2 regions of the Kitasatospora sp. P5_F3 genome follow, and region 2 is predicted to be linked to the other one. Evidence: riboswitches for the same ligand, from Rfam matches in the RefSeq annotation. Region 2 holds a riboswitch; the other holds the start of a gene.

Region 1 (11,945 bases), on a different contig from region 2:
AGCGGTCAGCACGGACACCCGTGCACGGCTCGCCTGCTTGGGACGACGGTGGGAAGCCAAAGGAAGAGCTCCTTCATCACTCCTGGACCCGATCTCACCCGTTCGGGTGCATGTCCAGAATATAGGTTTGACGCCAGACCCTAGTGAAGTTGTCACGGGTGCGCCACTCCCCTACCGCCACGAACTTCCGTCCGCAGACCGGAATTCACCGGACCGACACAAGCCGGTCACCCTGCCCTGACCAGCCGTCAGCCACATTCACGGCCTGGCCAGCCGCTTCAGCAGGAGCAGCGAGGCCACCGGGCGCGCGCCGGCCTTCTTCACGCCGTCGGCGACCTCCTTGTCGGTGGAGACCACCACCACCGCACGCCCCTGGGGCTCGGCCCTGACCAGCCGCCGGATCAGCTCGTCCGCGGTCTCGCCGGTCCGGCTGAACCGGACCCGGACCCCGCGCGGCGGTGCCAGGATAACCGGCACGTCCAGGTCCTGGCCGTCGAAGACACAGGTCACCTCGGCCTGGGTGCGCTGGGCCAGCATCGCCAGACCGCCGAGCAGCCGGATCCGCTGCTGCTCCAGCGGCAGCGTCGGGTACCCGGTCTTGGTCACGTTGTAGCCGTCCACCACCAGGTGGACCTGAGGGATCGCCAGCAACTGGTCCAGCAGCGCCGGGTCGTCCTCGGCCAGCGCCCGGCGGGCCACGTCGTGCGGCGAGGCCGAGGCCGGTGCCACCGCGTCCACCAGATCGGCCGGGTGGATCTGCGCCACCGGCAGCGCCAGCTCCCGCTGGAGTCCCTGGGCGGACTGCAGCACGGTGTCCAGCAGCAGCCGCAGCCGCATGTCCTCGACACTGCGGCCCTCCCGGGCCGAACGGCGGCCCGCCTCCAGGGCGGTCTCCAACTCGGCGATCCGGTGCCGGAGCCGACGGGCCTCGGCCTCGGCCGTACCGTGCTCGACGGCCGCCGCGGCCCGCACCTCGGTCAGCTCCGCCTGCACCTTGCGGGCCTCGGCCTGCGCCCGCCGGGTGTCGCTCTCCAGCGTGCGGACCTTCTTCCGGAGCGATTCGGCCTCGCGCCGTACGCCCTCGGAGTCGGCCCGGTGCCGGTCCAGGTCGGCCCTGGACTGGGTACGCAGCTCGGCCAGCTCCTCCTGGAGCTTCTCGACCAGCCGGGCCGCCTCGGCCGCCGCGCCCTCGGCGCCGGCCCGCTCGACCTGCTCGCCCGCCTCGGTGACCAGCCGGGCCCAGCCCGTCGGCCGGAGCAGATAGGCGGCCGCCGCGACGTCCATCGGGTCGGCGGCGCCCGGCACACTGCCCGCCTCCAGCGCCTTCACCAGATCCGGCTGCCCGAGCCGGAGCCGATCGGCTATCCGCACCCGGAAGGCCGGGTCCGCCTCCAGCGCGGCGGCCAGTGCGGTGGCCGCGTACTTGGCCCGCCGGGCCGGGGTGAACTTCGCGTACTGGCGCAGTGAGACCGGCAGTTCGGCGGCCGGCAGGCCACCGAGCGCGTCGGCGGCGATCCCCACCACCCGGTGCCGCACGCCCTCGGGCAGCGGCCGGCCGAGCTGTTCGGGGCCGCCGGCGGGAGCAGCGTCGTCCATGGGAGCGGCGTCGGCCGTGGGAGCGGGACTGCCGGCCGGAGCGGGTGGCAGGGCGTCGGCCGGTCCCTGGGCGGCCGGGGTCGTGGCCGCGGGAGGCTGCTCCTGCGACTCGGCCGCCCCCCTTGCTGCGTCCACCACGTCCTCGGCTCCGATCCTGCTGCGCGGGGTCCGTACGGCTGGTTGCCGCTGCCCTCAAACACACCGCTCTCTGCAATTGTCGCGGTTACCGTGCCCCGACCCGACCCGCGCCACACTCCGCGCGGGCCCGGCCGGTGCACTGCGTCAGGACTCCTGCTGCTCCTGGGCCGCCTGCTCGGCGTCCGGACGGGCCACCAGCTCGACCTGGTCGACCGCGTTGCACCAGCGGCAGCGGACCGACTCCAGCGTCTCCGTCAGCACCTCGGTCTCCTCCACCTTGGAGTCACCCGCCAGGTCGAAGTGCAGGAACTCCACCACCTTGGAGGACCGGGTCACGTCGAAGCGGGTCAGGTTGCCACAGAGGGTGCAGCGCCAGCGGGTCTCAGCGGTCGGGGCGGCGATCGTCATTCTGCCAAGTCCTCTCGTTGGTGCCGCCTTACGGCGGTCACCCAGGGTCCGGAGGGCCAAGCCTATTGCCTGCCGGTTCTCCCAGGTCCACCTGGTCCGTGATGCGGGCAGTAGGCCACCCGCAGTACCGGACGGTGTCGGCCGGCCCGCCCGGAGGAATGCTGTTCGCTATGGCCACCCCTGTCCTGGACCACCTCGACGCTCCGGACGGCAGGACACCGGAGCGCCCGCCGGTCGTCACCTTCACGCTGATCGGGCTGAGCGTGCTGACCCTGCTGACCGGCCCGAGCTTCGGTCTCAACCCCCGCTACGGCACCGGCCCGGCCCGGGTCTGCGCCGAGCAGCGGTACGAGCAGCGGTGGGGCGCGGTGCCCGCCGAGCTGCTGTCCAACCGGCCGCTGACGGCGGGTCAGCTGGCGCAGCTGCCCCCGGCCACCGCGGACTGCCCACCGCCGGGGACGCCCCGGAAGATCCCGGTGCTCTCGGTGCTCAGCTCGCTGTTCGTGCACGCGGGGTGGCTGCATCTGCTCGGGAACATGCTGTTCCTGTTCGTCTTCGGCCCCGGCGTCGAGCAGCGGTTCGGCCGGGTTCGGTTCCTGCTCGGCTACCTGACGGTCGGTTACCTGGCCACCTACGGCTGGGCGCTGGCGGAGGCGCACGGGGCGGAGTCGGTCCGGGCGCTGGTCGGGGCCTCCGGCGCGATCGCCGGGGTGCTCGGCAGCTACCTGCGGCTGTACCCCCGGGCCAGGGTCACCACCTTGGTGCCGCTGCTGCTCTTCCTGCCGCTGCGCTTCCCGGCCTGGCTGGTGCTCGGGCTCTGGTTCCTGCTGCAGTGGCTCTCGGTCCGGCAGGACGGCCCCGGGGTGGCCTACCCGGTGCACGTCATCGGCTTCGCCGCCGGGTACCTGGCCACCTGGGTCACCGTTACGCTGGCCCGGAACCCACGGACAGGAGCGACAGAGTGATCACCGCGATCGTGCTCATCAGGACCAGCGTCGACCGGATTCCCGAGATCGCCGAGGCGATCGCCTCGATCGAGGGCGTCAGCGAGGTCTACTCGGTGACAGGTGGCTACGACCTGGTCGCGATGGTCCGGGTCCGGCACCACGACGACCTCGCCGCAGTGATCCCCGGCCGCCTCAACAAGATCCCGGGCGTCGAGCACACCGAGACCCAGATCGCCTTCCGCACCTACTCCAAGCACGACCTCGAAGCCGCCTTCGCCCTCGGCCTGGACGAATAGAGCAGACAGCAGGTTGCACTACCCAGGGGCTCGGGGAACTGCGAGGAGATCTGGCGCCGGGGTCACTGCGAAAGTGCCTGCCCACCTACGCGACGATCACCTTGCACGAGGTCGGCGTCGCCCCGCGGCGGAGCCGCCAATCAGCAGGGCCCCGAGCCCCTGGTAGTGCACCTCTTACCGCCGGGTGTCGGCCACGCAGCGCCCGCCTTCGTTGCGGTAGGTCCAGGCCGCCCCGTCGGAGACCAGGTCGCGGACGGCCGCCAGGAAGCGGTCCAGGTGCTCGTCCGGGGTCCCGGCGCCGAAGCTGACCCGGATCGCGTTCAGGCTGCGCTCGCCGGGCAGCGACGGCTCCGGCGCCCCGCACTCGGACGGTGCGGTCTCCTCGCCGCCGAGCAGGGTCCGCACCAGCGGGTGGGCGCAGAACAGCCCGTCCCGGACGCCGATCCCGTACTCGGCCGAGAGCGCCGCCGAGAAGTGCGAGCTGTTCCACCCCTGCACCACGAACGAGAGCACCCCGACCCGGGCCGCCTGCTCGCCGAACAGGCTGAGCACCCGGACCTCGGGGATCGCGGCCAGACCGGCCTGCAGACGGTCGATCAGCTGCTGTTCGCGCGCCTCCAGCGCGTCGAACCCGGCCTCGGTCAGCGCCCGGCAGGCGGAGGCGATGGAGTAGGCGCCGATCACGTTCGGGGAGCCGGCCTCGTGCCGGGCCGGACCGGTCTGCCACTCGACCGCGACCGAGCCGTCCAGCTCGCGGGCCACCGTCCGGCTGGCGCCGCCGCCGGCCAGGTACGGCTCGGCCGCGTCCAGCCAGTCGCTGCGCCCGGCCAGCACCCCGGCGCCGAACGGGGCGTACAGCTTGTGGCCGGAGAAGGCGATCCAGTCCACGCCCAACTCCCGCACCGAGACCCGGTGGTGGGGCGCGAGCTGGGCGGCGTCCAGCACCACCCGGGCGCCGTGCCGGTGGGCGACCTCGGTCAGCTCGGCGACCGGCCAGAGCTCGCCGGTGACGTTGGAGGCGCCGGTGACGCAGAACAGCCGGTGCTCGGCGGGCTGCTCGGCCAGCGCGGCGTCCAGTGCGGCGACGGCCTCGGCGTGCGAGCGCGGGGCCCGGAGGTAACTGACGGTCAGGCCGTCCCGGCGCCAGGGCAGCAGCGAGGCGTGGTGCTCGGTCTCGAAGGCGAACACCCGGGTGCCCGCCGGCAGCACACCGGCCAGCAGGTTGAGCGAGTCGGTGGTGGCCCGGGTGAAGACCACCTGGTCGCCCTCGCGCAGGTCGAGGAACTCCTCGACGGTGCGGCGGCTCTGCTCGAACAGGTCGGTGGAGAGCTGGGAGAGGTAGCCGGCGCCGCGGTGCACGCTGCCGTAGTACGGGGCGTAAGCGGCGACGTCGTCCCAGACCCGCTGGAGCGCCGGGGAGCTGGCGGCGTAGTCCAGGGCGGCGTAGGAGACCTTCTCGCCGGAGACCAGCGGGACCTGGACGTCGTGGCCGAGGACGGCGAGCGGGGCGCAGATTTCGGTGGAAACGGACATGAGGGTGCACTCCTGGAAAGGTCCGGGACCTCGGGGTGCAGCTGTGCCGCCGACGTCCGCGCTTGCCACGCGGACGGTTCGCCGCGGAGCCCGGTCCTCACCCAGGGCACCCCGCCACGGACGGAGGGTTGCCGGACAGCAAGCTGGGGCTTGTCGCTGTCACTCATGACCTGCCGAGGACTCTAGGCGAGCCGCCGAGAAGTGGTCAAACAGATGTCCGCCATCCGGACAGCAGGAAGGCCCGGCAGACAGTCTGCCGGGCCCTCAACTCGCTGTTCAGGAACGGGTGGTGGCCGCCGCCCAGTCCTTCAGCAGGGCCTCCGCCGCACCCGAGTCGATGGCGGCCGCGGCCCGTACCATCCCGGCCGCGAGCTGCTCGGGCAGCGGGGCGTCGGTCAGCTCCAGCGCGGTCAGCGCGGCGGCGCTGTTCAGCAGGACGGCGTCCCGGACCGGGCCGCGCTCCCCCGCCAGCATCCGGCGGGCCACGTCCGCGTTGAACTGCGGGTCGCCGCCGCGCAGCGCCTCGATGCCGACCGGCTCGATGCCGACCTCACGCGGGTCGAAGGTGGTCTCGGCGACCTGACCGTCCTTCACCAGCCAGACGTGCGAGGTGGTGGAGATGGTCAGCTCGTCCAGGCCGTCGTCGCCCCGGAAGACCAGTGCGGTGGCGCCGCGCCGGGCCAGCACACCGGCGATCAGCCCGGCCAGCCGGGTGTCGAAGCAGCCGATCGCGTGCGCGGTGACCCGGGCCGGGTTGGTCAGCGGGCCGAGGATGTTGAAGGCCGTCGGCACCCCGAGGTCACGGCGGGCCGGGGCGGCGTGCCGCATCGCCGGGTGGAACATCGGCGCCGGACAGAAGGTCAGGCCGACCTCCTCGGCGATCTCGGCCACCCGGGCGGGCGTCACGTCCGGGCTGATGCCGAGCTTCTCCAGCACGTCGGTGGCACCACTGGCGGAGGAGGCGGCGCGGTTGCCGTGCTTGACCACCTTGGCTCCGGCGGCGGCCGCGACGATCGCCGACATGGTGGAGATGTTCACCGTCTTGGCGCGGTCGCCACCGGTGCCGACGATGTCCACCGCCGGTCCTGGGATGTGCAGTTGCACGGCGTGCGCGTACATCGAGTCGACCAGGCCGGCGATCTCGTCCACGGTCTCGCCCTTGGCCCGGAGCGCGACCACGAAGCCGGCCACCTGGACGGGGGTGGCCTCGCCGCCCATGATCCGGTCCATCGCCCAGGCGGTGTCGCCCTGGCCGAGGTCCTGCCCGGCCAGCAGTGCGCTCAGCAGGTCCGGCCAGGTGCGGACCACCTGCGTGGGGTCGCTACCGCCGTTCGCAGGTTGTGCGTTCACCATGGCTGACTCCAGCTCTCGATCGGGGATGCTGGAGCCAGCCTAGCGATCCGGGGTACCCGGATGCGGGGTGCTTCTCTACAGGTGAGACACCGGGCTGACGGCCCCTCAGCGGTGGGCCGGGGTGCGCTTGGCCACCCGGGCCCGGAGCAGGGTGGCGGCGGCCTCCGCCAGCGCCACCGGGTCGACCGGGTGGGAGATCGCGGCCTCGGCCCGGCTCCAGGCGGCCAGCCAGGAGTCCTGCGGGCGCCCGATCAGCACCAGCACCGGCGGGCAGCCGTAGATCTCGTCCTTGACCTGCCGGGCCACCCCGAGGCCGCCGGCCGGGACGGCCTCGCCGTCCAGCACGCAGAGGTCGATCCCGCCCTTCTCCAGAGCGCGGAGCACGGCGGGCACCGTGGCGCACTCCAGCACGTCGACCTCGGGGAGGTCGGCGGCGGGGCGGCGGCCCAGCGCGAGGGTGACCTGCTCACGGGTGTTCCGGTCGTCGCTGTAGACGAGGACGGTGAGCGTCTCGTCGGTCGTGTGCGCCATGGGCCCTGCTCCCGGGTACTCGTCCTCTTATATGGCTGTACTCCGGCCCGGTGTGACCCGGACCACGTTCACCTCCGGATGCTACTCCCGCACACCCCTCGTGGTGACCCTCTGGCGCGATCTCCCTCGGACGAGCCGCCACGCCCGTCGCGCACACGGGCGACGGATCGTCACCCCAGAAGTGCTGTTCCACTCGTACGGCGGACCCGCTAGCCGACCGGCACCCCCGCGCCCCGCAGGGACACGCGGAGCGAACGGGTACACCTGCCGTCAATGAACCGTCAGAAATGGGACACCACCTCCTCGGAGCCCTCGTCCGACGCCCCGTCGGCTGCCAACAGGGCATACCGCACGCACCGGACACTCCGAGGTACACCCCCCGGCGTGAAGACGGAATAAGGGACCGACATAATGTCCGTCGTGGCGACAGCAACAGCAACAGAAACCGGACACGCGCACGGAGCGGTCAACAGGCCGAACCTGGTCAGCGTCGGAACCATCGTCTGGCTGAGCTCGGAGCTGATGTTCTTCGCGGCCCTGTTCGCGATGTACTTCACGCTCCGCTCGGTCAAGGGCGCGGAGTTCTGGGCCGAGAAGGCTCACGCCCTCAACGTGCCCTTCTCCTCGGTGAACACCACGATCCTGGTGCTCTCCTCCCTCACCTGCCAGCTCGGCGTCTTCGCCGCCGAGCGCGGTGACGTGAAGAAGCTCCGCTCGTGGTTCATCATCACCTTCGTGATGGGCGCGATCTTCATCGGCGGCCAGATCTTCGAGTACACCGAGCTGGTCAAGAAGGACGGCCTCTCGCTGTCCTCGGACGCGTACGGCACGGTGTTCTACCTGACCACCGGCTTTCACGGCATGCACGTGACGGGTGGTCTGATCGCGTTCCTGCTGGTCCTGGCACGGACGTACGCAGCCAAGCGGTTCACGCACGAGCAGGCCACCGCCGCGATCGTGGTGTCGTACTACTGGCACTTCGTCGATGTCGTGTGGATCGCCCTGTTCGCGACCATCTACCTGATCAAGTAACCAGCTGATCAGGTCGCTGGCCGACGGCCGGAGCCGTACCCGCACCGACCGACCGCGCGCGTCCCCGCAGCCGACCCGGGCAGACCGGGCCGCGAGGCACGCCCACCAGCCGACCAGATCCTGACCCCGGGGTTAATCCGTGAAAAAGCTCTCCGCACGACGGCGCCATCCACTGGCGGCGCTGGTCGTCCTACTCTTCGCCCTGGCGGCCACCGGGGGGCTGTACGCCGCGTTCGCGCCCGCCGAGAAGGCGCAGGCCGACAGCTCGGTGCAGACGCTCGCGATCGAGGAGGGCAAGAAGCTCTTCGCCGTGGGCTGCTCCTCCTGCCATGGTCTCAACGGCGAGGGCAGCTCGGACGGTCCGAGCCTGGTCGGCGTCGGCTCCGCGGCGGTGGACTTCCAGGTCGGCACCGGCCGGATGCCGGCCCAGCAGCCCGGCGCCCAGGTGCCGAAGAAGAAGACCATCTACTCCCAGCCCGAGATCGACCAGATGGCCGCCTTCGTGGCCTCGCTCGGCCCCGGCCCGGTCGCTCCGACCAAGGAGCAGTACACCTCCACCAACCCGGACGACATCGCCAAGGGCGGCGAGCTGTTCCGTACCAACTGCGCCCAGTGCCACAACTTCGCGGGCCAGGGCGGTGCCCTCTCGCAGGGCAAGTACGCTCCCGCCCTCGACAACGTGGACCCCAAGCACATCTACGAGGCCCTGCAGACCGGCCCGCAGAACATGCCCTCCTTCCCCGAGGGCATCATGCCCGAGGAGCAGAAGCGGCAGATCGTGGCCTTCGTCCGCCACACCACCAACGACGAGCCCAACCCCGGCGGTCTGACCCTGGGCAGCCTCGGCCCGGTGACCGAGGGTCTGTTCGGTTGGATCTTCGGACTCGGCAGCCTGATCGCGATCGCGATCTGGGTCGCCGCCCACACCACCAAGGCCAAGAAGTCATGAGCCACGACATGTCCAAGGACACTCTGCCGGAGTCGCACGACTCCCACGGCACCGAAGTCGCCGCCCACGGTGACCCGTTCGCCGACCCGGGCCTGCCGGCCCACGAGCCGCGTCGCACCGACATCGACGAGCGGGCTGCCCAGCGGGCCGAGCGTCAGGTCTCGCTGCTCTTCATCCTGTCGATGCTGTCGACCGTCGGGTTCATCGCGTCCTTCGTGATCTTCCCGATCGACAAGATCGTCTACATCTTCCCGATCGGTCACGTCAGCGCGCTGAACTTCGCGCTCGGCCTGACCCTCGGGGTGGCGCTCTTCTGCATCGGCGCGGGCGCGGTCCACTGGGCCCGCACCCTGATGTCGGACCACGAGCTGCCGGCCGAGCGCCACGCGATCGAGGCCGACGACGAGGTCCGCGCGGACGTCATCGAGCAGTTCAAGACCGGCGCCGCCGAGTCCGGCTTCGGCCGCCGCAAGATGATCCGCAACACCCTGATCGGGTCGATGGCCCTGGTGCCGCTCTCCGGTGTGGTGCTGCTCCGCGACCTCGGGCCGCTGCCCGAGGACAAGTTGGAGCACACCGGCTGGAACGAGGCCACCCCGGCCAAGCCGATCCAGCTGATCAACATGAACACCGACGAGCCGATGAAGCCCGAGGACATCACCGTCGGCTCGCTGAGCTTCGCGAAGCCCGAGGGCCTCGAAGAGGACGCCGAGGACTTCCAGGTCCAGATCGCCAAGGACGCCCTGATGCTCGTCCGGATCGCTCCGGGGGACCTCAAGGACAAGCAGTCCGCCGAACTGGGCTTCGAGGGCATCCTCGCCTACTCGAAGATCTGCACCCACGTCGGCTGCCCGGTCAGCCTCTACGAGCAGCAGACCCACCACGCGCTCTGCCCCTGCCACCAGTCGACCTTCGACCTGGCGGACGGCGCCCGCGTCATCTTCGGCCCGGCCGGTCACCCGCTGCCGCAGCTGAAGATCACTGTTGACGAGAAGGGCTTCCTGGTCGCCACCGGCGACTTCGACGAGCCCGTTGGCCCGAGTTACTGGGAGCGCAGCCGATGACCGCGAGCAGCACCAAGGGTGCCGCAAAGCCGGCCAGCACCCGTGCCAAGCCCGCCAACAAGGCGGAGTCGGCCGCGGACTGGGTGGACGGCCGGCTCGGCCTCTACACCCTGGCCAAGTCCAACCTGCGGAAGATCTTCCCGGACCACTGGTCCTTCATGCTCGGTGAGATCTGCCTCTACACCTTCATCATCATCATCCTGACCGGCGTCTACCTGACGCTGTTCTTCACCCCGAGCATGGGCGAGACCGTCTACCACGGCTCCTACGCCCCGCTCGACGGCATCCGGATGTCGGAGGCGTACGCCTCCACCCTGCGCATCTCGTTCGAGGTCCGTGGTGGCCTGCTGATCCGTCAGATCCACCACTGGGCCGCGATCGTCTTCGTCGCCGCGATGCTCGTGCACATGATGCGCGTCTTCTTCACGGGCGCGTTCCGCAAGCCGCGCGAGATCAACTGGCTGTTCGGGTTCCTGCTGCTGTTCCTCGGCATGTTCGACGGCTTCATGGGCTACTCGCTCCCCGACGACCTGCTCTCGGGTACGGGTGTCCGCTTCATGGAGGGCGCGGTCCTGGCCGTGCCGCTGGTCGGCACCTACCTGCAGATGTTCCTGTACGGCGGGGAGTTCCCCGGCACCGACATCGTGCCGCGGTTCTTCACCATCCACGTGCTGCTGATCCCCGGCATCATGCTCGGCCTGCTGGTCGCGCACCTGATCCTGGTCTTCTACCACAAGCACACCCAGTGGGCGGGCCCGGGCAAGACCGAGAAGAACGTCGTCGGCATGCCGCTGATGCCGGTCTACATGGCCAAGGCCGGTGGCTTCTTCTTCCTGGTCTTCGGCATCATCGCGGCCGTCTCGGCGATCGCCACGGTCAACCCGATCTGGGCGTACGGCCCGTACCGCCCCGACCAGGTGTCCACGGACGCCCAGCCGGACTGGTACATGGGCTTCTCCGAGGGTCTGATCCGCATCATGCCGGGCTGGGAGATCGGCCTCTGGGGCCACACCCTCAACCTGGGTGTGTTCGTGCCGCTGATGATCTTCCCGCTGGTGCTGGTCGCCATCGCGGTCTACCCGTTCATCGAGAGCTGGGCGACCGGCGACAAGCGCGAGCACCACATCCTGGACCGCCCGCGCAACGCCCCGGTCCGCACCGGTCTCGGCGCGGCCTGGATCAGCCTGTACCTGGTACTGCTGATCGGTGGTGGCAACGACCTGCTCGCCACCCACCTGCACCTCTCGCTGAACGACATCACGTACTTCGTGCGGGTCGGTTTCTTCGTGGTGCCGGTGATCACCTTCTTCGTCACCAAGCGCTGGTGCCTCGGCCTCCAGCGTCGCGACAAGGACAAGGTGCTGCACGGTCGCGAGACCGGCGTCATCAAGCGCCTGCCGCACGGTGAGTTCGTCGAGGTGCACGCCCAGCTGCCCGCGGCCAAGCTGCACACGTACACCGCTCACGAGCAGCCGCAGCCGATCGAGCTGCCGGCCGAGTTCGACGAGAACGGCGTCAAGCGCAAGGTCGGCGTCCCGGATTCCCGGTGCGGGCCGTCGGCCTTTGTACGCGCCAGTATGTTGAGACCAACGAACCGTCAGGAGACCCCGTGCAGCTGTCCGTCGACCACGATGCCGCCACTCCCCCGTACGAGCAGGTCCGGGCCCAGATCGCCGACCAGGCACGGAGCGGGGCCCTGCCGACCGGACTCAAGCTCCCCACCGTCCGGGCCCTCGCCGAGGAACTCGGCCTGGCCGCCAACACGGTGGCCCGCGCCTACCGCGAGCTGGAGGCCGACGGCGTGGTCGAGACCCACGGCCGCCGCGGCACCCTGATCGCCGCCACCGGCGACACCGCCCACCGCCTCGCCGCCGCAGCCGCCACCGAGTACGCCGAACGCGCCGCCCGCCTCGGCCTCAGCCACACCGACGCCTTCGCGGCCGTCACCACCGCACTGGGGCTCGCCTACCGCTGAGCCTCCGTCAGGGGGTACTCGGGCAGCGCGATGTCCCCCGCCTTGGCGAACTGGGCGGCCATCAGGTTCCGCATCGGCCAGCGGTTCATCGAGCGCATCGAGGCGTCCCGCAGCCGGATGGCC
Region 2 (11,945 bases):
GGCCGGGATCACCAGCCCGAGCATCAGCAGCCCGAACAGTGGCTCCCGGCCCCGGAAGCGGAACTTGGCGAAGCCGTACCCGGCCAGCGTGCAGATCGTCCCGGCGAGCAGGGTGTAGACAGTGGCGATGCCGAGCGAGTTGAGCACCACCCGGCCGAAAGCCGCGTTCTCCTGAAGGCTGTTCAGGTTGTCCAGCAGGTGCCCGCCGGGAAGCAGCGGCGGCGGCGTGCGGAAGATCTCCTGCGAGCTGTGCGTGCTGGCGATCACCAGCCAGTAGAACGGAACCAGGACGGCGGCCAGCGTGATGGCCAGCGACCAGGTCAGGGTGAGGCTGCGGAGCTTCACGACTTCCCTCCGAGCACCTTGAACTGGAGCAGGCCGAGTGCCCCGATCAGCAGGGCCAGCGCGTAGGCGATGGCCGAGGCGTAGCCGAAGTCGAAGTACTTGAAGGCGTTCTGGTAGAGGTACATACCGATCGTCAGGGTCGCGTTGTCGGGCCCGCCGCCGGTCAGCACGTAGGGCTCGTCGAAGAGTTGCAGGGTGCCGATGGTGGAGAGCACGGTGGTCAGCAGCAGCGCGGGCCGCAGCCCGGGCAGCGTGACGTGCCGGAAGGCACGCCACGCCCCGGCGCCGTCCACCGCCGCCGCGTCGTACAGCTCGGTGGGGACGGTCTGCAGCCGGGCCAGCAGGATCACCGCGTTGTAGCCGGTGTAGTGCCAGGTGAGCGCCAGGCCGAGGGAGACCTTGGCCAGCAGCGGGTCGGTCAGCCACGGGATGTCGCTGCCGACCAGCCAGTTGACCAGCCCGTACTGCTGGTTGAGCAGCACCGAGAAGACGATCCCGTACGCCACCAGGCCGGTGATCATCGGCAGGAAGAAGCCCAGCCGGAAGAGCGAACGTCCCTTCAGCAGAGTGGAGTTGAAGGCGACCGCGAGGCCGGTGGCGAGCGCCAGCATCAGTGGGACCTGGACGACCAGGATCACCGCGCTGTTGCCGAGGGCGGTCCAGAACAGCGAGTCGTCCAGCAGCCGGGCGTAGTTGTCGAGGCCGGCGAAGGTCTCCACTCCGCCCGACTGCTTGTAGAGGCTGAGCCGGAACGAGGCGAGGATCGGGTAGAGCTTGAAGGCGGCGAACAGCAGCACCGCCGGGAGCACGAACAGGTAAGGAATGGAGCGACGGGTCATCGCACGACCTTGCGCCCGGTCTGCTGGGCCAGTTGGTCGGCAGCCTGCTTCAGCACCTCGGCCGGGTCGGCGCCCTTGAGCAGCACCTTGGTCTGGGCGTCGGTGACCACCTTGAGCGCGCGGGCGTAGTCGGCCGAGTAGTTGAAGGCGGGGGAGGGGGCCTTCAGCGCGGCGAGGAAGATCTCGCCCTTCTTCTGGCCGCTGAAGAACGCCGACGGCTCGTGGAAGACCGAGTCCTCGTACGCGGCCATCAGGGCCGGGGCGATGCCCTTGCCCCGGTAGATCGCCACCTGCGAGGACGGCTTGGTGAGCACGTACTCGATGAAGGTCCAGGCGGCGGCCTGCTGCTTGCTGGACCCGGCTATCGCCAGGTGGGTGGAGTTGACGGTGGCGGCGGTGGCACCGCCCCGGCGGACGGCCGGGGGCAGCCGGACCTTCCACTTGCCGGCCTCCTGCGGGACCAGGCCCTCGATGATGCCGCCGAACCAGGTCGGCCAGGGCAGCACGGCGGCGGTGCCCTGCTTGATCGAGTTCTCCAGCGCGCTCCAGCCGCCGGACAGGTCGCTGACCAGGCCGGCGTCGTTCATCTTCTTGATCAGGGTGAGCGCGGTGACCGCCTCGGGGGAGTCCAGCGTGATCGCGCCGTCCAGGTCGAAGAAGAACTTGCCCTGGAGCTGGAGCAGCAGCTGGAAGAAGTTGGCCGCGTCGGGCTGCGAGGCGGGCTTGTCGATGCCGAGCAGGTGGGCGCCGGTGGCGGCCTTGAGCTTCTTGCCCGCCTCGATCACCTCGTCCCAGGTCTGCAGCGACTCGACGTCCACCCCGGCCTTCTCGAAGAGGTCGGCGCGGTAGTAGAAGCCACCCGAGTTCGCCTCCCAGGGCAGGGCGTTGACGCGGCCCTTGGGGGCGACGGTCTGCCACAGGCCCTGTGCGAAGGCGTCCTTGTGCTTGGTCGCGCCGAGCGGGCCGAGGTCGGCCAGGCCGTTCGGGAACTTCTCCACGTAGCCCGGCAGGTAGTCCACCCCGATGTGCAGCACGTCGGCGAGGCCGCTGCCGCCGGCCGCCATGCCGGTGGTGATCTTGTCCCAGATCGCCGGGTTGCCGATGTCCTCCACGGTGACCTTGATGTCCGGGTACGTCTTGTTGAACTCCGGGAGCAGCGCCTTGAGCTGCGCGGCCGGGCCCTGCCAGCTCCAGACCGTGATCTCGCCCTTGCGGGCGTCCCCGGCGCCACCGCCGTCGGTGCTGTTTCCGGTGCCCGAACAGGCGGCGAGCCCGGCACCCACGGTCAGGGCGCCGCCGAGTCTGAGGAGTCCACGTCGGTCGAGGGAGGTCATCGTGGTGCCTTTCGAGGGTGGGATGTGACGGCTGGACGCTAGCAACGAGTGGACCGGCTTGCAATGGATCGATGAAAACTTTCTTCGAGATCGTGCAGGAACGGAAGAATCCTTGCTCCAGCTCATTGAAAGGGGGCCCCGTGCGCTGTTAGCGTCGCTGCTCCCTCAACGGAGAGACCTGGAGACCCTGATGCGACGCGCCAGACTGCCGCTGCTCACCGCTCTCGCACTGCTGTTACCGCTCGTCCCGCAGACCCTGGCGGTGGCCAGTGCCGCCCCCGCCGCTGCCAAGGTGCCGACGGTGCTCAACCCCGGGTTCGAACTGGGCACCAGGGGTTGGGAGTTCACCTCCGGAACGGGCGTCGCCTCCAACTACCCGCACGGCGGCGCCAAGTTGGCCTACCTGGACGGCGGCCCCGGCTTCCGGGTCAGCCAGACGCTGACCGCCCCGACCGCCGGCCGGTACGACATCTCGGCCTGGATCGCCACCGGCGGCCCGAACGGCCGGTTCGTGGTCCGAGTGAACGGCGTCGAGGCCGGAGCGGTCACCGTGCCGAAGCGGTACGAGTACTCCCGGCACACCGTCAGCCGGGTCTCGGTGGCCAGGGGTGACAGGCTGGAGATCGCGTTCGAGTCCGGCGACGGCTGGCTCAACGTGGACGACGTGATGATCTCCCCGGCGGCGCCGGCCGACCCCCGGATCAGCTCCTCCGACCCGGAGATCGTCGCGATGTTCGACTGGGCCAAGCGGAAGGCCAACAGCTGGGTGCTGCTGGCGGGTTCGACCGGCCCGCTGAACGTCGACGAGAACAATCGCTCCGGCACCGGCACCGCCACCTACGGCCCGTCCTACTGGGCCGGTTACGCCAACCGCAGCGGCTACTACTCCCGGGACATGGCGCACCAGGTGGTCGGCGCCCAGGTGCTCGGCCTGACCACCGAGAACCGCAGCATGCTGCACTCCTTCGCGGCCTCCGCGACCGAGGCGCACAAGTACTACCCGGTCTGGGCCCAGAACTTCGACACCGGCACCTACCTGAGCATCGACTACCGCAACCCCGACCTCTTCGTCCGCGAGGTGCCGGCCCCGTTCGAGCTGGTGGAGAAGGCGGCCCAGGCGTACCGCTGGAGCGGTGACCCGGCGTACGTCGAGGACCAGGTGTTCTGGGACTTCTACCGGCACACCACCAAGGAGTTCGTCGCGCTGCACAACGCGGCCAAGGGCAACGGCGGGGTGCAGGTCGCCGAGGGCACCGGCCGGGGCATCTTCTCCGGCACCGCCAGCTACAACGAGCAGGGTGACGAGAAGCTCGCCGAGGCCGGCGACGGCATCGCGGCCCAGTACCAGGCCTACCTGGCGGTGGCCTCGCTGGCCAGGGCCAAGGGCGACACCGCGCTGGCCGCCGAGGCGGAGCAGCAGGCGGCGGCGCTCAAGCAGTACTTCAACTCGGAGTGGAGCGGTACCGGTTCGGGCGCCGACATGGTCCGGGCGTACTCGCTCGACGGCACCGCGTTCAAGGGCTGGGGCCTGGAGAACAGCTGGTTCATGCCGATGAAGCAGCTCATCGAGGCCGGGCCGCGCAACGAGGCCTACCTGGACTACATCGACCACCAGGCCTCCGGTGGCCACGGCCCGTCCAACATCGAGGCGTTCACCTACCTGCCGGACACCTTCTTCGCCAACAACCGCAACGACACCGCCTGGAAGTGGATGCAGTACGTCTACGACCGGCGCGACGTCCAGCACGTGAACGCCTCGCAGGGACCGAACGGCGACTACCCCGAGGTCTCCTTCACGCTGGTCGGCCAGACCGTCTCCGGCCTGCTCGGCCTCGACCCGGACGCCCCCAACCGGCGGCTGACCACCCAGTCCCGGCTGCCCGCCGGGATGGACTGGCTCCAGGTCGACGACATCCCGGTCGGCAAGGACACCGTCAGCCTGCGGCACGACGGCGCCACCAGCTCCACGCTGACCAACCACTCGACGGCCCGCGCCTACACCTGGGAGGCGCGCTTCGTCGGCAGCCACCCGACCCTGACGGTGAACGGGGCCGCCAAGCCCGCGCTGACCAAGGTCGAGCACGGCGTCACCTACAGCTACCTCGAGATCAAGGTGACGCCGGGTCAGGCCGTCCAGGTCGGCGTGGCCGGCTGAGCCGGCCGTTCCGGGGTGCGGAGGTTGTGGTGACACCGCACCCCGGAACGCGAGGTCCGAATCCCGCCGGACCGGACCGCCCGGTTCGACAATGCTCTTGCACATGAACCGACTTGAAGGACATGTGGCCCTGGTGACCGGCGGCAGCAGGGGGATCGGCGCGGCCGTGGCGCTCCGGCTGGCCGAGGAGGGCGCCGACGTGGCGCTGACGTACGAGCAGAACACCGAGCGGGCCGAGGACGTCGTGCGGCAGGTCAAGGAGCTCGGCCGCCGAGCGCTCGCGATCCGGGCCGACAGCGCGGACCCGGCGGCCGTCCGGGCCGCCGTGGACCAGACGGCCGCCACTTTCGGGCGGCTGGACATCCTGGTCAACAACGCGGCGGTGTTCCCGATGGGACCGCTGGAGGAGCTCGAACTCGACCTGCTGGACCGCACCTTGGCGGTGAACGTGCGGGCACCCATGGTGGCCGCGCAGGCGGCGCTGGCGCACATGACCGGCGGCGGCCGGATCATCGGCATCGGCAGCAACGTGGCCGAGCGGGTGGTGTTCCCCGGCCTCGCCCTGTACGCGGCCAGCAAGACCGCCCAGGTCGGCATGGTCAAGGGGCTGGCCCGGGAGCTCGGCCCCCGGGGCATCACCGTCAACCTGGTCCACCCCGGGCCGACGGACACCGAGGCCAACCCGGCCGAGGGCCCGTTCGCGGAGACGGTGAACGGCTTCACGGCGCTGGGCCGTTACGCCGAGCCGCACGAGATCGCGGCCACCGTGGCGTACCTGGCCGGGCCTGACGGCCGGTACGTCACGGGGGCCGCGATCAGCGTGGACGGCGGGTTCGCCGCCTGATCCGCCTGCTCCTACGGCGGTGGTTCCCGGGCTACTCGCGGAGCGCCGTGAGCTGGTCCAGGAACCACTGCTGCGGCGGCAGCGCGGTCGAGGCGGCGGCCAACCGCTTGGTGCGGTCGGCCCGTTCGGCCGCCGGCATGGTGAGCGCCCGGTGCAGCGCCTCGGCGGTCTCGATCACGTCGTACGGGTTCACCGTGATGGCGTCCTCGCCGAGTTCGTCGTACGCGCCCGCCTCCCGGGAGAGCACCAGGGCGCACCCGGCGTCGGAGACCACCGGGACCTCCTTGGCGACGAGGTTCATCCCGTCCCGGATCGGGTTGACCAGCGCCACGTCGGCCAGCCGGTACGCGGCCAGCGAGCGCGGGAAGTCGTCGTTCACGTGCAGGATCAGCGGCTGCCAGGCGGGGGTGCCGAACTCGTCGTTGATCTCCTGGGCGATCCGCTGCACGGCGGCGGTGTACTCCCGGTACTCCGGCAGGTCGTGCCGGGACGGGTAGGCGAACGCGATGTGCACCACCCGGTCCAGCCACTCCGGGCGGGACCGCAGCAGGTGCCGGTAGGCCAACAGGCCGCGGACGATGTTCTTGCTCAGCTCGGTCCGGTCCACCCGGACGATCGTGCTGCGTGGCCCGACGGCTTCCTTGAGGGTCGCCAACCGGCTGTCCACGTCCGGCTGGTGGGACCGCTCACGGAGGAAGTCGGCGTCCGCACCGAGACCGTGCACGCCCAGCCGGGTGGTCCGGCCGGCGTGCGTGACGGTGAGCGCGGCCCGGTCCACGGTGGCGCCGAGCACCGCCTCGCAGCAGTCCGCGAAGGCCAGCGCCCAACGGCGGGTCAGGAACGCGGCGCGGTCCGCGCCGAGGATGCCGGTCAGCACGTCGGCGGCCACGTCGTCCGGCAGCATCCGGTAGTACTCGGGCGGGGCCCACGGGGTGTGCGAGAAGTGACCGATCTTCAAGTCCGGTCGCAGCTGCCGGAGTTGGTCCGGGGCGAGGGAGAGGTGGTAGTCCTGGATCAGCACCGCCGCACCCGGTGCGGCCTCGGCGGCCAGCGCCTCGGCGAAGGCGGTGTTGTACGTCCGGTAGGAGTCCCACTCGCGCCGGAACCGGTCGTCGAAGACCGGCGCCACCGGGGTCTCGTACAGCAGGTGATGGACGAACCAGAGGGTGGAGTTGGCCACGCCGTTGTAGGCGCGGGCGAAGGTGCCTGGGTCGATGTCCAGCATCCGGACGGCCTGGCCGCCGACCTCGAAGCCGCCGAGGTCAAGCCGGCCGTCGGGGGAGCGGCGGGCCGCGGTCCGGTCGGCCTCCGAGAGGGCGGCGCACACCCAGACGGCGGACGGGTCGTCGATCGCGGAGAGGCCCGAGACCAGGCCTCCGCCGCCTCTGCGCAGGGTCAGCGAGCCGTCGTCCTCGGCGGTGAAGGACACCGGCCCCCGGTTGGAGGCCACCAGGATGGGGGCGGCCCCGGTCAGATTCGAACGTTCGGTCGCGAGATCGGCCATGACACCAACCTTGCCTCGCACCCGGGGACCCAAACCACTCGAGCTGTGTCACAGGGGCTCGGCATCTACGGTCCAGGGGCTCAGGGAACTGCGAGGAGATCTGGCGTGCGGGTCACTGCGAAAGCGACTGACCATCTACATGCGGATCACCTTGCACGAGGTCGGCGTCGCAGTTCCCCGAGCCCCTGTCTTCCGGGCCGTGTGCCTCAACGGAGCCGGTACTCCGGGAGGGTGATCATCGGGGGGCGTTCGAGAGCGCCGACCGGGTGGGTGTGGGCGGTGAACTCGCGGGTGGCGGGGTCGCGGGTGAACTGGGTGAGCAGGGGATGGACCAGGTCGGGGGTGGTCTTGAGCCGGTGGGTGCGGTCCAGCCGCTCCAGGGCGGTGCGGTAGATGGTGGCCGCCATCCGGCCGAGCGCCTGGCCGTCCTGGTGCCGGTGGTGCCTGACCCCGACGTCGACCTGGGCCAGCGCGTCCAGGCCGACCCGGTCGAGCGCGTCCACCAGCAGGCCCAGCTCGACGCCGTACCCGGTGGGGAACGGCAGCTGCTCCAGCAGTGACCGCCGGGCGGCGTACTCGCCACCCAACGGTTGGACGAATCCGGCCAGTTGGGGCCAGTGCAGGTTCAGCAGCGGCCGCGCCACCAGCTCGGTGACCCGCCCGCCGCCGGCCGGGACCACCGCGCCGTCGGTCTCCAGCGGGCGGTCGTACATCGCCTTCACCAGCTGGATGCCCGGATCGGTCAGCAGCGGTCCGACGATGCCGGAGACGAAGGCCGGGTCGAACTCCCGCAGGTCCGCGTCGATGAAGCAGACGATCTCGCCGGAGGTGACCAGCAGCGAGCGCCAGAGCACCTCGCCCTTGCCCGGGGCGGCGGGCAGCCGGGCCAGTACGTCGTCCCGGTGCACCACTCGGGCGCCGGCCGCCGCCGCGACCGAGGCGGTGCCGTCGACCGAGCCGGAGTCGACCACCACGATCTCGTCCACCAGCGGCAGCCGCTCCATCAGCTCCCGCCGGATCACCCGGACGATCTCGCCGACCGTGGACTCCTCGTCGAGCGCGGGCAGCACCACGCTGACCGTCCCGGCCGCTCCGGCGGCCCGTTTGGCGGCGAGCAGGTCGGCCGGGGGCCGGTCGGCCGTCGTCCAGGAGCGCCGGTGCAGCCAGTCGGCCACCTCCGGCAGCAGCTCCTCGGGCGGATCGGCCGGGGTCGGCTGGTCGGGCACGTCTGGTCTCCTCGGTTCGGACTCTGGGGTCGGGCTTCTCGGGACGGCGCATCTCGCGACTCGGACGGGCGGTTCCCCGCCCGGCGCCTTCGGATACAGTCTTCGTACTGCGGTCAGACCTTCGCACGTCGGGGTCGGCCGGAGAGCAGGACCACAACTTCACAGAGCTCATCCAGAGGGACTGAGGGAACGGCCCGTCGAAGTCCCGGCAACCTTCTCGTACGGCCGACCAGCAGTGGTCATCCGGCGGGACAGGTGCCAATTCCGTCCTGTGGCGCGCCCGCGTCATGGGGAAGATGAGGAGAGAGGCCTCCGCCATCATGGCTACCGCTGTTTCTGCCGCCCCGACCGTCGACCTCGGCCCCGCTGCCGCCCTGTCCTGTCGCGAGTGTGGCACCCGATTCCCGCTCGGTCCGAGCTTCGCCTGCGTCGAGTGCTTCGGCCCGCTGGAGATCGCGTACGACTTCGGCTCCGAGTCCGCCGAGGAGCTGCGCAAGCGGATCGAGGCCGGTCCCGCCTCGATCTGGCGCTATGCGCCGCTGCTGCCGGTCCCGGCCGACGTGGCGGGCAAGCCGAACCTGAACCCGGGCTGGACCCCGCTGGTGAAGGCCGACAACCTGGGTCGCGAGCTCGGCTTCACCGCCCAGCTGCACGTCAAGGACGACTCGGGCAACCCGACCCACTCCTTCAAGGACCGGGTGGTCGCCTGCGCCATCGAGGCGGCGCGTGCCTTCAACTTCACCACCCTGTCGTGCTCTTCCACCGGCAACCTGGCCGGCGCCGTCGGTGCCGCCGCGGCCCGGGCCGGTTTCAAGTCCTGCGTCTTCATCCCGCACGACCTGGAGCAGGGCAAGGTCGTGATGGCCGGTGTCTACGGTGGCGAGCTGGTCGGCATCGAGGGCAACTACGACGACGTGAACCGGTTCTGCTCCGAGCTGATCGGCGACCCGGCCGGCGAGGGCTGGGGCTTCGTCAACGTCAACCTCCGGCCGTACTACGGCGAGGGCTCGAAGACCCTGGCGTACGAGATCTGCGAGCAGCTCGGCTGGCGGCTGCCGGAGCAGCTGGTGATCCCGATCGCCTCGGGCTCCCAGCTCACCAAGATCGACAAGGGTCTGCAGGAGCTGATCAAGCTCGGACTGGTCGAGGACCGCCCGTACCGGATCTTCGGCGCCCAGGCCGAGGGCTGCTCCCCGGTCTCCGCCGCCTTCAAGGCGGGCCACGACGTGATCCGTCCGGTCAAGCCGAACACCATCGCCAAGTCGCTGGCGATCGGCAACCCGGCCGACGGCCCGTACGTGCTGGACATCGCCCGCCGCACCGGCGGTGCGGTCGAGGACGTGACGGACGCTCAGGTGGTCGAGGCGATCAAGCTGCTGGCCAGGACCGAGGGCATCTTCGCCGAGACCGCCGGCGGAGTGACCATCGGCGTGCTGAAGAAGCTGGTCGAGACCGGTCAGCTGGACCCGTCCAAGGAGACCGTCGCGATCAACACCGGTGACGGCCTGAAGACCCTGGACGCCGTCGCCGACGCGGGCCTGACCGCCACCATCCGGCCGACCCTGGACTCGTTCCGGGCCGCCGGTCTCGCCTCCGCCTGATCCCCCCTCACCTCCCCGCTAGGAGCCCGTGCATGAGCGCCACCGTCCGCATCCCGACCATCCTGCGCACCTACACCGGCGGCAAGGCCGAGGTCGCCGCCGAGGGCGCCACCCTGGGCGCCGTCATCGCCGACCTGGACGCCAACCACCCCGGCATCGCCGCCCGGGTGCTGGACGACGCGGGCAAGCTGCGCCGCTTCGTCAACGTGTACGTGAACGACGACGACGTGCGCTTCGCCGAGGGTCTGGAGACCGAGATCAAGGACGGCGCGGGCATCTCGATCATTCCCGCGGTGGCCGGCGGCTGCTGAGTCTCCGCACCCCACCGAATACGGCCGCGCCGTCGTCGGAACCGGAATCCCTATTTCCGGTACCGGTGGCGGCGCGGCCGTATGTCGGGTGGAAATCCGGGTGTGCGGGAGAGAGTAGAGTGCGACGAAAGTCGGTGGATCCCCGCTCTTCCCGCCGCTCTCGCCACGCACCGCCAGCCGATCGCGTACGCAAGGCCCGTCCGGCCGTTGAGACATCCGCCGGACCGCGTGAGACAGAAGATGTCAGGCAAGTGTCAGAAATCTGGCCGCATTTTGCGGTGATGAGTCCGCTATGCCCGGAGTGAATTGCCGTATTCTGCCGCTTTCCTCCCGCGGTATCCCCTTCGACTGCCGGTGAATTCGGCAGGGTTGGCCCTGTTGCAGAGGGCGTCTGTCCGGATACATTCAGCCGCGATCGACGCATTCACCCGTCGGCCGGGTCACCTTGCGGTGGACCGGTGGGGCGCTTGCGGCGTGCACGGCTGCGCCCAGGGGGGGTTCCCTCGGGCGTGCCTGTTCAGACCTGGGCCCGCATCCCTGCGGGCCCGCGAAGGGCCAGCACAGCACAAGGGGAGTTCGGAATGGCTCAGGGCACCGTCAAGTGGTTCAACGCGGAGAAGGGGTACGGCTTCATCGCGGTCGACGGTGGTGCGGACGTGTTCGTCCACTACAGCGCGATCCAGATGGACGGCTACCGCACCCTCGAGGAGGGCCAGCGGGTCGAGTTCGAGATCTCCCAGGGACAGAAGGGCCCGCAGGCGGACATGGTCCGTGCGCCGGCGGTCTGACCTTTCCGAACCTCGGAGGACTCGGCTCGGTCACGAGCTGGCGTCACCTGCTTCGTCCACGGGTCCGTACGACATCGTCGTACGGACCCGTCGGCGTCCCCGCTGTTCGCGTGTCTCTATCACGATTGGGCTTGCACTCGATACCCGAGAGTGCTAATCATTGGCGTTAGCACTCGCAGCATGAGAGTGACAACGGACCGGGTCGGTGAGGCCCCCGGGAGCGGTAGGGGACAAGACCCCCGCACACCAGGGCCGTCCGTCGCGGGCGCCCCTCGGTCCGGTGCAGTCGACCGTGTCCTGGAGGACCACTTCCGATGGCCAAGATCATCGCGTTTGACGAGGAAGCTCGCCGCGGCCTTGAGCGTGGCATGAACCAGCTTGCCGACGCCGTCAAGGTGACGCTCGGCCCCAAGGGCCGCAACGTCGTCCTGGAGAAGAAGTGGGGCGCCCCCACGATCACGAACGACGGCGTCTCCATCGCCAAGGAGATCGAGCTCGAGGACCCGTACGAGAAGATCGGTGCCGAGCTCGTCAAGGAGGTCGCCAAGAAGACGGACGACGTCGCTGGCGACGGCACCACCACCGCCACCGTGCTGGCCCAGGCGCTCGTGCGCGAGGGTCTGCGCAACGTCGCGGCCGGCGCCAACCCGATGGCCCTGAAGCGCGGCATCGAGAAGGCCGTCAAGGCCGTCTCGGACCAGCTGCTGGCCCAGGCCAAGGATGTCGAGACCAAGGAGCAGATCGCTTCGACCGCCTCCATCTCGGCCGCCGACACCCAGATCGGCGAGCTCATCGCCGAGGCCATGGACAAGGTCGGCAAGGAAGGTGTCATCACCGTCGAGGAGAGCAACACCTTCGGTCTCGAGCTCGAGCTCACCGAGGGCATGCGCTTCGACAAGGGCTACATCTCGGCCTACTTCGCCACCGACCTGGAGCGGATGGAGGCGTCCTTCGAGGACCCGTACATCCTGATCGCCAACTCCAAGATCGGCTCGGTC

The links. Region 2 has a riboswitch for S-adenosylmethionine ahead of thrC (threonine synthase). Riboswitches for the same ligand answer to the same signal wherever they lie in the genome.
Region 1: another riboswitch for S-adenosylmethionine. It lies ahead of ACXJMZ_RS24460 (aminotransferase class V-fold PLP-dependent enzyme); the one in region 2 lies ahead of thrC (threonine synthase).

What each region holds. Positions count from the first base shown of each region.
Region 1 is NZ_JBFUMY010000044.1:4,436-16,380, reverse strand. Features, by position in the region: gene ACXJMZ_RS24485 (C40 family peptidase) at 1-60, opposite strand, end outside; gene ACXJMZ_RS24480 (NYN domain-containing protein) at 259-1,596, opposite strand; gene ACXJMZ_RS24475 (hypothetical protein) at 1,879-2,142, opposite strand; gene ACXJMZ_RS24470 (rhomboid family intramembrane serine protease) at 2,313-3,107, shown strand; gene ACXJMZ_RS24465 (Lrp/AsnC family transcriptional regulator) at 3,104-3,385, shown strand; gene ACXJMZ_RS24460 (aminotransferase class V-fold PLP-dependent enzyme) at 3,560-4,918, opposite strand; SAM riboswitch class IV at 4,972-5,089, opposite strand; gene trpD (anthranilate phosphoribosyltransferase) at 5,195-6,271, opposite strand; gene ACXJMZ_RS24450 (hypothetical protein) at 6,377-6,802, opposite strand; gene ctaE (aa3-type cytochrome oxidase subunit III) at 7,214-7,834, shown strand; gene qcrC (cytochrome bc1 complex diheme cytochrome c subunit) at 7,974-8,783, shown strand; gene qcrA (cytochrome bc1 complex Rieske iron-sulfur subunit) at 8,792-9,847, shown strand; partial or broken gene qcrB (cytochrome bc1 complex cytochrome b subunit) at 9,844-11,376, shown strand; gene ACXJMZ_RS24425 (GntR family transcriptional regulator) at 11,457-11,822, shown strand; gene ACXJMZ_RS24420 (FAD-dependent monooxygenase) at 11,813-11,945, opposite strand, start outside.
Region 2 is NZ_JBFUMY010000018.1:75,875-87,819, reverse strand. Features, by position in the region: gene ACXJMZ_RS14435 (carbohydrate ABC transporter permease) at 1-345, opposite strand, end outside; gene ACXJMZ_RS14430 (carbohydrate ABC transporter permease) at 342-1,184, opposite strand; gene ACXJMZ_RS14425 (ABC transporter substrate-binding protein) at 1,181-2,518, opposite strand; gene ACXJMZ_RS14420 (hypothetical protein) at 2,709-4,673, shown strand; gene ACXJMZ_RS14415 (SDR family NAD(P)-dependent oxidoreductase) at 4,777-5,517, shown strand; gene ACXJMZ_RS14410 (alpha,alpha-trehalose-phosphate synthase (UDP-forming)) at 5,549-7,021, opposite strand; gene ACXJMZ_RS14405 (glucosyl-3-phosphoglycerate synthase) at 7,228-8,208, opposite strand; SAM riboswitch class I at 8,413-8,550, shown strand; gene thrC (threonine synthase) at 8,568-9,848, shown strand; gene ACXJMZ_RS14395 (ubiquitin-like small modifier protein 1) at 9,881-10,159, shown strand; gene ACXJMZ_RS14390 (cold-shock protein) at 10,741-10,947, shown strand; gene groL (chaperonin GroEL) at 11,262-11,945, shown strand, end outside.